Regions from separate parts of the Paenibacillus sp. FSL H8-0079 genome, predicted to be linked through region 3. Evidence: riboswitches for the same ligand, from Rfam matches in the RefSeq annotation. Region 3 holds a riboswitch; each other region holds the start of a gene.
What was found. A riboswitch is a leader RNA that binds a small molecule or an ion and turns the genes downstream of it on or off. The one in region 3 is predicted to bind cyclic di-AMP.

Region 1 (4,226 bases), 2.2 Mb from region 3:
GGGTTAGCCCACACGGACCTGAACCGTGCGCGTCTGCCAATTCCGCCACGACCGCATAATATGTATCTCCGTGATATGTATCTCGGCGACAAGAAATAATATATCATGTGCAATCTATCGTGTCAACACTGAAAGTAATAACAATAAAGCCCGAACCAGACGTCCTTGTCTGGTTCGGGCTTTACTTATCGTTACTAGGGATTAACTCTATGAAACCTGAGGCTTATTACGAATTACAGCTTGGAAGGCCAGTTGCCATACCATGCATAACCGCCTCTTCTTTCTTTATCAATATCACTTAATTTGTATCTAACTACCCCGTCACGACCAATAAAGATCGGTTTATCCGTTCCCACTTCATAGAAGCGAGCCCAGATCGGTGCAGCTTTGGAATCAGCGATAATTTTGCTGTCTCCGTTTGCTCTTTCATACTTGTAGCCTGTAATTTTCACTTTGTTAAACCAAGCCTCAGCTGCTTTAATGGATGCTGTAATTTTAGCGTTAGCAGGTCTGGTTTTGAGGAATTTAACAATCGTTACACTCTCTCCAGCCGTCAACGAGGGTACTTCATAGATTCTTGCGCTTGCCGGTTTAAGGGAACTGGAATCATGTTGTTGTCCCCATACTGTCAGCTTACCGCCTGCAACGACCTGTGTATTCAGAATCGCATCCACACCTTTGGCAACTGAATTTTTACTACGGTTAGCAAGTGTGCTGTCGATAAACGAGAAGTCACCTTTGCGTGTTGCTACTTCATCCAGCATGATCATTACATTAATCATCGCATCATCATTGTAAGTGATGTGTTTGTGATATCCCGAGCTTTGGTAGACTTGTGGCCATCCGCCGTTTGAATACTGCATGTTGATCAAAAAGTTAATTCCTTTGATTGCAGCTGTGGAATAACGCGGATCATTGGTCTTTTTGAATTCCTTCGCCAATCTTCTAATTTCTGAGTATGTAGCCTTGTTGTCAATGGTGGACTTCGCCCATTCTCCACTTGTTTGTTTATAGTCTTTTCTCCAACCTCCATCTGGCCGCTGGTTCTTCAGAATATCAGAAATACTTGCTGTCGTACCTGTTGCATCAGCAGCTGACACCGTTGTTACAGGAAGAACCACCATTCCAACTGCTGAGAAGACCATCGTGCATGCCAGAATAAAAGTAACTATTTTTTTTGCTTTCAAAGATAACACTCTCCTATGTTTGTTTTTATAAATCTCCCACTTCTACCTTACTTATGATACTAGTCCCTTAACCTCCTTTATTTGAATTTATAACACAATAAAATCAATTTTCACCCAATATGTGGATCGGATAAGAAGATAATATGCAAAAAATCGATTTTTGTCAATATATGCAACTTAATGAATATAATCTCTTAAATTGAACATTACGGAATAGTTCTTTTAACTCATGACAAACCTATTTATTTGTCCAAAATCGTCTTAAGCGAATCAATAATGACGTTTTTGTCATGAATGATACCCAAACTTGATCCCTGCTTTCATATAAAAACCGTAATTCCGCTAACATTGAGGTATTACGAAGGGGTTTAAATGGGTTTGACAATTACGCATTTATGCAATATAGTTTCAAATAGTTACAAAAACTTAATTATTCATTGCCGAGTTTCATGTTTGAAAACGGGGGAACCATTTTGGGTGAATTATTCTTATACATAGGAAATATAGGGAACCTTCTACCGAACCCTTAGCTAACTCCGTAGGCATCGAAGGGAGAACATTGATTTTGAAAAAACTGATTATCTCCATTTTTGGAGCAGCTGTACTATTTACATCCGGGGCTACAAGCACAGAGGCAAGCAGTATCAACTCCGTAGTGAACAACATGACAGGTATACCTTACAAGTGGGGTGGCACGACTGTAGCCGGCTTCGACTGTTCCGGGTTTATGAGATATCTTTTCAACAAATACAGCATTGAATTGCCACGTACTTCGCAGCAGCAAGCCAAAGCAGGTACTCCGGTATCCAAAAGTAACATTCGCACAGGTGATCTGGTGTTCTTCAATACGATGGGCAAAGGCATTTCACATACAGGTGTATATATTGGCGGCGGACAATTCGCACATGCCTCCAGTAGTAAAGGCGTAAGCATTACTAAGTTATCGAATCCATACTTCAATGATCGCTACGTGACAGCACGTCGGGTAACTGGACAATTTATGTACGATAAAATGTTGGGTAAAATGTAATTCATACACTAAAAGGCATCGGTTTATAACCTGATGCCTTTTTTGTTTAACCATTTTTTGTCTTCAACTGCTTTCTTAAACAATGTAAAATATTTTAGGGAAATAAAACGGAGATGAGGAGAACAATTGAAAAAGATCATGTTAATTTTAACCTTCTTTATGCTAGTACTAGCAAGTTTAGGATGTAGTAGTGAAACAGTTAAAGATTTCAGAGAAGTTTCTTGGGGGAGTAAAATAAACAAGGTCATTTCATCTGAAGAAAAAAACGGAAACACAAACTATGAAGAAAAAGTACATAATGATCATGAAAAAAGTATTAATTATTCCGATGTGGTGGTTCTGGGTAAGACAGTAGACGCAGAATACACCTTTACTAATTTATTGGATAATGAAGGAATATCAGAAAAAATAGAAGATAACAACAAATTGCGCGAGGAACTTGATAACGTAAATACGACAGATGCAAGAAAAGACGAGATACGAAAGACATTGGATGAGCAATTAGAGGACATGATGAAACAAGCATATGAATATCCTTTGGACGATTACTTACTGATTGAAGCAAGTTACGATTTTGGCACTTTAACTAATCCGGAGTCTGATGAAATTTTGGAAGAGCTTACGAACAAATATGGTAAACCAGAGCTCGAAAGCTATAATAACGCTTTTATTTATATTTGGACCAGTGACCGATCCACCATTGAATATCGGACTAAATCATCATTAATAAATTATAAGGCACGCTATTCTGTAATGGAAATATTTGCGGACGTGGACAAATACAATAAAACACTTAACAGTAAAACAAGTAAAGATGAACTTTAAATAAAACATGGTCATACTCCTGTAACTAACAGGGTATGACCATGTTTTATTTTTCACATTATTTCCTTAAGACTTACTGCAACGCCTTCTGCACTCGCAACGCGCCCTGAGACAGGGCATGTCCGCCTCCAACAGCTCCAGCGACGGCAACGGTCTCCATGATTTCCTGATCTGTAGCGCCCTTAGCACGGGCTTCTTCTACATGGTAGAAGGTACATACCTCATTGTTGGCGAACAATCCAATGCCGAGTGCAATCAGCTGTTTTGTCTTCGCATCAATCACGCCAGGCTGAAAACATTCTCCAGTAAACTCATGATACGAATTTACCACTCCTGGCAGCACATCGCTTAATGCTCCAATCTGATCCTTGTAGGCATGAACTTTATCATTCATCAATGTCATGGCTTGTAGCACACCCTCTCGGCTATAGTTACAGATTATCCTCACTGTACCTATCTTCTCTCCCGAGTGAGCCAATTATGCCAAGAAATCATGGTAATTCCAAACAATTAAACGTTCATGGTTCTGCCGTGACTATAAGTGGTTACTCACTAAGTGCACTCTGGCGCGGCTCGCTGAACAACTGATATCGGTAACTGCGATCCAGCTTGACGACACGTCGATTCTGCCGCCGGATAAGTACCTGCTCGCCATCCCAGGCAACCACAATCCCGGTCACATCGTTCGATTCCAGCTCGTCCCGTACTACTCTTACTTTCTCACCTGACAGACGCAGGGCGTCCAATTCTGTATCACTAATCATGTTCATGGCTCCTATATTCCAAATTTATTTACAAAAAGAGACCTAAATGAAATGTCATTTAGGTCTCACGTGACTGTATTGGACTGTCATGTCATTCGAAATTATGTCCCGACTGAGAGTTACCGCTGCGCGTGCTCTTTGCTGTCGTTCTTCTCGAACCAAAAATCAAGCACTTTGGCGGACATCACACGTTCTTCAAGGTACTCCACTTGATGCGGTGTAAATTGTTCTTTCCAAGAGAAGGACAACTCTTCGCACAAGCCTACAATCGTCAGTAATTCTGACCAGGCAACATAGCGTTTGTACCAGAAAAATTGAGGATGTTCAATCATATAGGGATAAAGGTCATCGAATTCCGTATGTTTACAATCCAGGGCACGTTCAAAATGAACTTTCGATTCCGCCAGCTTATCAATGAAA
Region 2 (4,226 bases), 3.0 Mb from region 3:
ATCTTCCAGATCCTCTTGCATATCACGGATATATTGGTCCGTCATCTTGATTGGATCTTCCGCCTTGTCAATAATGGCATTGATATTAGACATTGTTAAATCACGCAATCGTTTGAAAATGGACATTATGTTATTCCTCCTAGTCGATATTACATCGTATATAAACATACATACGTAACAATCTACAACTCGTTTCAATTTTAGCAAATAAAATCAAAACTTGCGATTGCTCTTCATGTTAGGAAGATCCTTTATCCTTGTTCAGATGATCCTCCATTAGCCTCTCTGCAGTCTGCACGATTTCGTCGATCTGCATCCGTGTAATGGAATCAAAATGGATACCCATGATCACCGTAACGGTTACTTTCAGCTGAAGGGCAGCCTTTCGGGCAAGCCGCTCACACAGCTCTTGTTCCTTGTGACCCGGAATATGTACCGTCGTCCCGCTTACGCGCTCATGATCCACGTAGAACGTGGCTACAGCGCCAATATGCGCCTTTCCTCCGGTAACGAGAAAAACCTTATCATCTCCTGCCTCAATCACTTGTAAACGTATCGATTTCAAATCATATGTACTCATAACCATCCACCTATCCTTCTCTATATGTTATATATGGAGGAATTATGGCTTTAACAAGATAAATCCGCAATGAAAATTCTCACACTACGCATATTTTATGGACACCTCGGACATACCAAGGAGAACATCATTTTTGGAAAAGGAGGCCGTTATTATGCGCGTACGCCTCATTATGCTGATGGTTATCGTTATTTTTTTCGGAGGATACCATGCTCCAGCTTCATCGCGGGATGCTTCAAGCCCGCCAAGTGAATCAGTATCAGTTTCAGATTCCGCGGAAGAAGAACAACTGACATTGGGACAATTACGTCAAAAATATGCGGATACGTTCAAAACGAATGGTCCTTCAACGAAGCAGGTTGCCCTGACTTTTGATGACGTGCCCGATCCACGATTTACTCCACAGGTATTAGATGTATTGAAGAAATATAAAGTCAGAGCTACATTCTTTATCGTTGGTAGTCGTGCTGAGAAACATCCGGATCTGGTGAAACGTATAGTTAAGGAAGGGCATATTGTTGGCAATCACAGCTACAATCATCCGGAATTCAGTAAGCTGTCGATGAATGCCTTTCGCAAACAAATTTTACATACTGGGGATATCATTCATCACCTAGCAGGATATACGCCCAAGATGATCCGGCCACCTTACGGAGATATTAATGAAGAACAGCTGCAATGGGCTGCCAGACAACACTATAGCATTGTGAACTGGAACGTTGACTCACTGGACTGGAAAGGCCTCTCCAAGGAAGAGGTGAAGGATAACATCCTATCTGCCGTAAAACCCGGTTCCATCGTTCTGCAACATGCCGGGGGCGGTGTGGGTTCGAACTTGAATGGCACGATTGAGGCTTTACCTGAAATTATTGAGGAACTGCGTAATCGGGGGTATGAACTGGTCACCTTGGACGAGATGTTGGGGTTGCCAAAAGCCAAGGATTAGGATGTCCATGTAGGAAATGATGACGATGTTAAAAGGGTGCCTGTTCAATCGCAAGTAGCGACTGGCAGACACCCTGTTTGATTTCGGTTAGATGTAATTAATTTTCTACTTCAGAATATACAGCTCGATATCCTGGAAACCAAATGTGCTTACGGACTGCTTGCTACCAGGGATAAAGATATCAATCCGGTGACCCTTGATTGCACCACCAATATCACGTGCTGTCGCTACAAAAGCCTGCTTTGGCAATCCCGGATGGCTGTGACCGGTTACCAGTACTTTGGTTCCAAGTGGAATCACACTGGGATCAACCGCAATCGTACCCAATTCAAGATCATTCCCGAAGTAATCCACAGCACCCCATCCCCCATTTTCGGACGGATCTGCAGAGTATGCCGTTGCTTTCACGTTCACTGCTTTACTGTAATCGAACGTTTTTCCCCAGGCTTGAACAACTTTGTTATCTGCGTTAACGTCCAAGCTTGCTGTAGTCACAGTCTTCGCTTGGGTCTTGCTCTCCGTAGCCGCGGCAGCTGCTACATTGTTCGCCTTACCGGGAATCGTAATTTTCAAACCACCATAAATGTTGTAAGGCGAAATGTCGTTGTTTGCTTTAACCAACGTGTTGAGTGCTACTCCATACTGTTTCGATAAGGTGTAGAAGGTATCCCCTTCTTTGGCCACATGAACTGAATCTGCGTGAGCCGGAACGGCTTGAATGAGCATTACTGTTGTCATTAATGCTACTGCTGTTTTGGCTATACGTTTCTTGTTAATCATGGTCTTCCTCCCTCATTATGCCTGCGAAGTTAGTTGTCGGATTCGGATGAGGAGCCACCCTATAGGTTCTTCGTTACATTTGAAACATTATGTACCCCTAATTCACCCCAAGCAGTGTGCCTTAGATCTTCCCCCTGCACGGTCTGCATCGTTACATCCCCCGCACTCCCTGTCCGGAAGTTTCGGCAGAGTTCAATATATCACAATTTTGTAACCTGAACTTGTAGTAATTCTTACCAAATGGTTTTCAGCATGTCATCAACTGTAAGAATACTGGATAATTCAGAATAGTTTGACGAACCGATTTCTTTATATTTGGTAACAGAAAAGTTACTTTTCGAATCCTTAAGTGATTATTTCGCATAAAAAAATAGCGTCACCGACTCGAAGTCAGTAACGCTATTTGATCAGTTCTTTTAGAGTACTTTCGCAAGAAAATCACGTGTACGTGAATTTTTCGGTGCTCCAAACACCTCATCTGGTGTTCCCTCTTCTACAATAACCCCGCCATCCATGAACAGGATCCGGTCTCCCACTTCACGTGCAAAACCCATCTCGTGCGTCACAATGACCATGGTCATCCCGCCTTCTGCAAGACGTTTCATGACATCCAGCACTTCACCGACCATCTCGGGGTCCAGTGCTGAAGTAGGCTCGTCAAACAGCATCACATGCGGTTGCATGGCCAACGCTCTTGCAATGGCGATCCGCTGCTTCTGTCCACCGGACAGCTGATTTGGGAATGTATCTTTTTTATCGTACAAGCCTACCGTGTTAAGCAGATCAGCAGCAATTTTCTCCGCTTCCTGCGTGGATTGCTTCTTCACTTTAATTGGAGCAATCGTGATGTTTTGCTGAACCGTTTTGTGTGGGAACAGGTTGAAATGCTGGAACACCATGCCCATTTTTTCACGAGTCGCATTGATGTTGTGCTTCGGATCGGTGATTGATACGCCTTCAAAATCAATCTCTCCCGAGGTAGGCTGTTCCAACAAGTTCAGACAACGCAAGAATGTACTTTTACCTGAGCCGGAAGGACCGATAACCACGACAACCTCACCTTTGCCAATCGTCACGTTAATGCCCTTAAGTACATCGTTATTACCATAAGATTTGTGTAATTGTCTAACGTCTATCACTTGCACTCAACTTCCTTTCCAGTCGTCCCAGCAGCTTGGACAAAATGAACGTCATTACAAAGTAGATGGCTGCTGCAATTAGAAACGGACTCAACCCTTGGAACGTAATGTTCTTGACCACGCTAGCCTGATACATAATATCCACCATACCGATAACGGAGATAATGGAGGATTCTTTGATAATAGTCACGAATTCATTACCGATCGCTGGTAATACAGCTTTGAAGGCTTGCGGCAATATAATGTAACGCATTGCTGCCCCTCTGCCCATTCCGAGGGAACGCGCTGCCTCCAACTGACCACGATCCACACCTTGGATACCTGCACGGAAAATCTCAGCCAGATAGGCACCACTATTAATGGAAAGTGTGAGAATACCCGCTTGAAGAGCAGAGAAATTAATTCCAAACGTCAAGGAAATACCATAGTAGATAATCATCAGCTGTACCAGCATCGGTGTACCACGGATAACTTCAACATAAGCCGTACCGATCCAGCGCAAGATTGCAGCGTCATGCAAACGGAACAAACAGATGATCAATCCGATGATAACCCCAAATATTACACCAAGTGCAGATAACAGGAGCGTGTATCCTACACCTGTTGCATAGAAACTTTTGTACTCCCAGAATACTTGGAAAATATTTTGTGATTTGTTCGCTTTATCCGCCATCAAGAGGCTGGCGTCCGTCACCATCTGATTGATTTTATCTTCACTTTTCAGTCGCTCCAGTGTTCCATTTACTGCAGCTAGCAGCTCGGTATTACCTTTACGAATCCC
Region 3 (4,226 bases):
TTACGCCACTTTATCCATCGTTGTTCCACCCAAAACGGGGAACGGTGCCGGAGGCATGGAATATCCCACGCTAATCACAGCCTTTGGAGCCGATGATACCACGCCAGGTTATGACCTGGAACGAACCGTAGTCCACGAGATTGGACATCAATACTTCTACGGCATGGTTGCCAGCAACGAATTTGAGGAAGCTTGGCTAGATGAAGGATTCACCTCTTATGCAGAAGACAAACTGATGGAGCAGGAATACGGACTGATCCCGAACCTGCCGGTACAATCGGGACTGATTACGTCTCCTTCATCTTTAACACAAGAATCCTGGAAGTTCGATTCACAGAATGAGTATGCAGCCAATGTCTACACACGTGGCAAGCTTGTATTACTCGGTATTGAACATCAAGTTGGTGTGAAAAAGATGGAACGTATTCTCTCTACCTATGTGAAGAAGTACCGCTTCAAACATCCCACTTCGGCTGATTTTCAAAAAGTTGTGGAACAAGTGACCCGTACTTCCTGGTCTGATTATTTTAACCAATATGTCTATGGTAACGGAATGGCTGACTTTGCTGTAGAGAAGATCCGTGTTACACCCGTGCAGAAAGACGGCCAAACATGGTACGAGTCATCTGTGACGATCGCGAAAAAAGGCAGCGACTACAGCGCCGTTCCTGTTCGCATTGTTTTTGAAGACGGACATATCCTCACCAAGCAATGGGATGGCAAAGAAGATCGCATCACCTATAAATTAATTCACACATCTCCCGTGTCCTGGGCCATGACCGATCCCCTGTACACGATCGTGCTGGAGAACCGCCATATGAACAATTTCCTGAATGCCGGACTGGATGAGCGGGCGAAGTCCCGCTGGAGCATGAGTGTAACCAAACTAATAGAAGCCATATTCGGAAGTCTGTCATGGTGAGGTGGAAACGGTGAAAGCGAAAATACGTGAAGGCTGGTTTCTCGTCCGTCAGCATATGTTCATTGCAGCACTTTTATTTCTTTATCAACTTATATGGGGATATTTCCTCTATCGAATGATACAATCGGCTGTCGTCCCACTACTCCTGCGTTATCCGGATCCCGATGCCGGGGAGCTAAGTACGCTTTTGTTCAAAATGGAAAGCCAACTTAACCTGTCTACCCATCCGGAGGTTCATCGTTATCTGTGGATTCTGGGGGCCATGCTGCTGCTTCGCATGTTGATTAGCCCCCTCATTCAGGCAGGACTGCTCTATTCGCTTCAGCACTATAATAGTACAGAAGAGCGAATTCCATTCGTCCGCGGGATTAAAAATCTATGGAAACCGATGCTGCTGCTCCATACCATTCGTACATTATTGATGCTTTTGCCCGGCTACTGGCTCGTGCCGAAGCTGTATTCCATTCTAATGGATGGATTTCATTCCCTTCAATTACTCTTGCCAGGCATACCCTATGTTGCCGCCTGGATCGTATATGGCTGGATCATCCACCATACCCTGCTCTACATGCAGTTTGGTGTTTCCGCACCGGAAGGGGAAGGTGGCGCTCACGGCACACTCAAAGCGCTCTGGATTACAATGCGCCATCTCATCACCGTGATCGGCATTGCACTGCTGCTGGGGGGAGCTCACCTGCTTGTCTTCGGGGCATTCACTTCAGCCTCATGGTTACTAACAGGACTCACCGGACTTATACTACAACAGACGTATCCACTTGCCAGATGTCTATTGAGCCTATGGAAAATATGCGCCCATTTCCGATTATGGCAGTCCAAAACATCCAAAGGTTAGAGCAGATAGTTTAAAAATTGTTACCATCACATGTTAAACTTATGGCCTAATATGTACTTATAAATAGGCAAACCTCAACCTTTCCCCGTCAAAGGTCGAGGTTTTTTTGCTAATTTTGTTGTTAAACGTTGCCAAACCGGTACTCCTCTGTTACAATAATCGCAGTGAGTTTTTAGTAACAACTTTGTAATCTTTACATTCATATTTGTAACTACTTAAAATTAAATCGTCATTTCTTGATTTCGCAGGTGCATAACTAGCATAGCCAAATTCCTGGCACCTGGGAAGCGGGGGAACCAGTTATGGGTGAATTGATCTTGCTACAGAGGGATCATAGGGGACCTTCAACCGAATCCTTAAGCTAACCTCGCAGGCGTTGGAAGGGGTATATCTCTTGTTCAAGAAGAAAATAACCGCAGCTGTACTTAGCCTCACATTCGCATTATCGCTTGGTGCAGGCAGCGCATTCGCAGATTCAAAGATGGACAAAGTAATTGATTCAGCAATGGGAACTACATACAAAAGTGGGGGAACAACGCTTAACGGCTTTGACTGCTCCGGATTTACACGGTATGTATTCGACAAGTTGGGTATTGATTTGGCACGCCAATCCAGTTCCCAATTCGACATGGGTGATTCCGTATCCCGCATGGAGATGAGAGCTGGCGATCTGGTATTCTTCAATACAACAGGTAAAGGCGTATCTCATGTAGGAATCTTTGTAGGGGATGGAAAGTTCGCACACTCCTCTTCTTCCAAAGGTGTTACGATCAGTGCATTGAGTGAAAACTATTGGGCCAATCGTTATGTTGGCGCTAAACGGATTATGAGCACGGACGCATATGAATCACTGGCCCTTGACTAGGGACAAGCTGAGCAACATGATGCTGTAACCATTAACCATACTGGAACGAAGCAAGAAGCATAACAGAACCGCCGGATACATTCTCCGCAGGAATGTATCCGGCGGTTTTTTTGTGCTTCATTCCCTGTTTACGTTGCAAGTTACACATGAGGTATATCCTGCGACATCAACAGGTTCATTTTGCGTTCGCTCGTCCGTGCCCTTATGATGTTTTTACCCATCCCGTTATAATATAAACGGAATTACCGGAACTTTTGTTTCATTTTTTTCCTGGAAAGGGAGACTTGCTAAATGAACGGCTCTTTTGTAGAGTGGACAGAGAGTTTGGTAATGACTGAGAGGAGCGTGCAGATGTATGAATGAAGCCCCTGTAACGTTTCACGTTGTACCCATGCAAGAAGAACATGCGGAGCTTATCTGCAGTTGGCAGTATGACCCGCCTTACAATATCTATAGCTGGCTACCCTGGGAGCAGATGAAAGCACTGGAAGTTGAATTTGGGGATGCGCAGCTGCGGCAGGAACAATATGCGATTGTTCTTGATCAGCATGATCGCATCTGCGGATTTGCTCAATACTTCCCACTTCAGGGAGTAACCCGGATTGGCCTCGGCATGCATCCAGAGCTGTGTGGTCAGGGTCAAGGGAAAGCTTTTGTCACCGCCATTGTGCAGGAAGCCATTCGCCGGAACCGGACGAATGAGATTGATCTTGAAGTGCTCACCTGGAATGCCCGTGCCATTCAAGTCTATCTGAAGAATGGATTTGTCACTCAGGATACATACGAACGACAGACACCAAGCGGCTTAATGCCCTTTCACTGCATGGTCTATGAAGGGCATCGCGATTAGAATCCATTGCAAAACAACCCAATCTGCCCCTTGTTATGTGATTAGTTCAAAAAATTACCACAAAATGCTATGATGTCACTACAGGTTCCGTTATAATGATATGGATAGTTTCAGGTTAGATGATCTTTCATTCTGGAGGGGACATAAGGGATGCACAAATGGATCATGAGCGGGGTATTTTTTGCAGCATGCGCTTTAGCTATTGTTTTAATGTTTACGCTTCCAGGGAAAGAGGAAGTGGCTGAAGAAGCCAAACCAACCATGCCAGAAGTAGCACTGGATGCCGGACAGGCTGAAGCACTGGTCAAAGCCAATTGTATTTCCTGTCACGGAGATCAGCTTCAGGGTGGCGTAGGGCCTGCTCTGGCGAACATCGGTAGCCAGGATGATCTGGAGAAGATCTATTCCACGATTGTCAAAGGTAAAGGTGGCATGCCTGCCTTCAAAGGCAGGCTGCAGGATGAAGAGATTGCAAATATCGCTATGTGGTTGGCAGAGAAGAAATAATCTTTGCACACGCACAACAAAGAGGCCCTTAATCCCCTGTTGGGAGAATAAGAGCCTCTTTGTTGTATCATTTATTGGGCTTCTGACGCGTGCTCCGCCAGAAAGGCCTCGACTTCACGTGCGGACGGCATCCCGGACTGGGCGCCGAGCTTCGTCACGGATAACGCGGCCGCACCCATGGCGAAGCCTACGGCCGCGTCCAAAGTCTCACCGCGCGCGAGGGCTACCG

Region 1: linked by a shared signal. The riboswitch ahead of MHI06_RS10455 (C40 family peptidase) and the one ahead of MHI06_RS00545 (C40 family peptidase) in region 3 are both predicted to bind cyclic di-AMP.
Region 2: linked by a shared signal. The riboswitch ahead of MHI06_RS16930 (3D domain-containing protein) and the one ahead of MHI06_RS00545 (C40 family peptidase) in region 3 are both predicted to bind cyclic di-AMP.

What each region holds. Positions count from the first base shown of each region.
Region 1 covers NZ_CP150300.1:2,289,193-2,293,418, reverse strand. Annotated here, with positions in the region: tRNA gene MHI06_RS10465 (tRNA-Leu) at 1-55, opposite strand, end outside; gene pelA (pectate lyase) at 234-1,196, opposite strand; cyclic di-AMP (ydaO/yuaA leader) riboswitch at 1,616-1,747, shown strand; gene MHI06_RS10455 (C40 family peptidase) at 1,753-2,217, shown strand; gene MHI06_RS10450 (hypothetical protein) at 2,344-3,042, shown strand; gene MHI06_RS10445 (carboxymuconolactone decarboxylase family protein) at 3,116-3,445, opposite strand; gene MHI06_RS10440 (hypothetical protein) at 3,588-3,806, opposite strand; gene MHI06_RS10435 (hypothetical protein) at 3,926-4,226, opposite strand, start outside.
Region 2 covers NZ_CP150300.1:3,812,177-3,816,402, forward strand. Annotated here, with positions in the region: gene MHI06_RS16915 (PspA/IM30 family protein) at 1-126, opposite strand, end outside; gene MHI06_RS16920 (hypothetical protein) at 239-580, opposite strand; gene MHI06_RS16925 (polysaccharide deacetylase family protein) at 735-1,526, shown strand; gene MHI06_RS16930 (3D domain-containing protein) at 1,632-2,264, opposite strand; cyclic di-AMP (ydaO/yuaA leader) riboswitch at 2,309-2,504, opposite strand; gene MHI06_RS16935 (amino acid ABC transporter ATP-binding protein) at 2,723-3,445, opposite strand; gene MHI06_RS16940 (ABC transporter substrate-binding protein/permease) at 3,432-4,226, opposite strand, start outside.
Region 3 covers NZ_CP150300.1:113,365-117,590, reverse strand. Annotated here, with positions in the region: gene MHI06_RS00555 (M1 family metallopeptidase) at 1-922, shown strand, start outside; gene MHI06_RS00550 (hypothetical protein) at 933-1,775, shown strand; cyclic di-AMP (ydaO/yuaA leader) riboswitch at 2,029-2,166, shown strand; gene MHI06_RS00545 (C40 family peptidase) at 2,185-2,640, shown strand; gene MHI06_RS00540 (GNAT family protein) at 2,996-3,490, shown strand; gene MHI06_RS00535 (cytochrome c) at 3,641-3,997, shown strand; gene rbsK (ribokinase) at 4,069-4,226, opposite strand, start outside.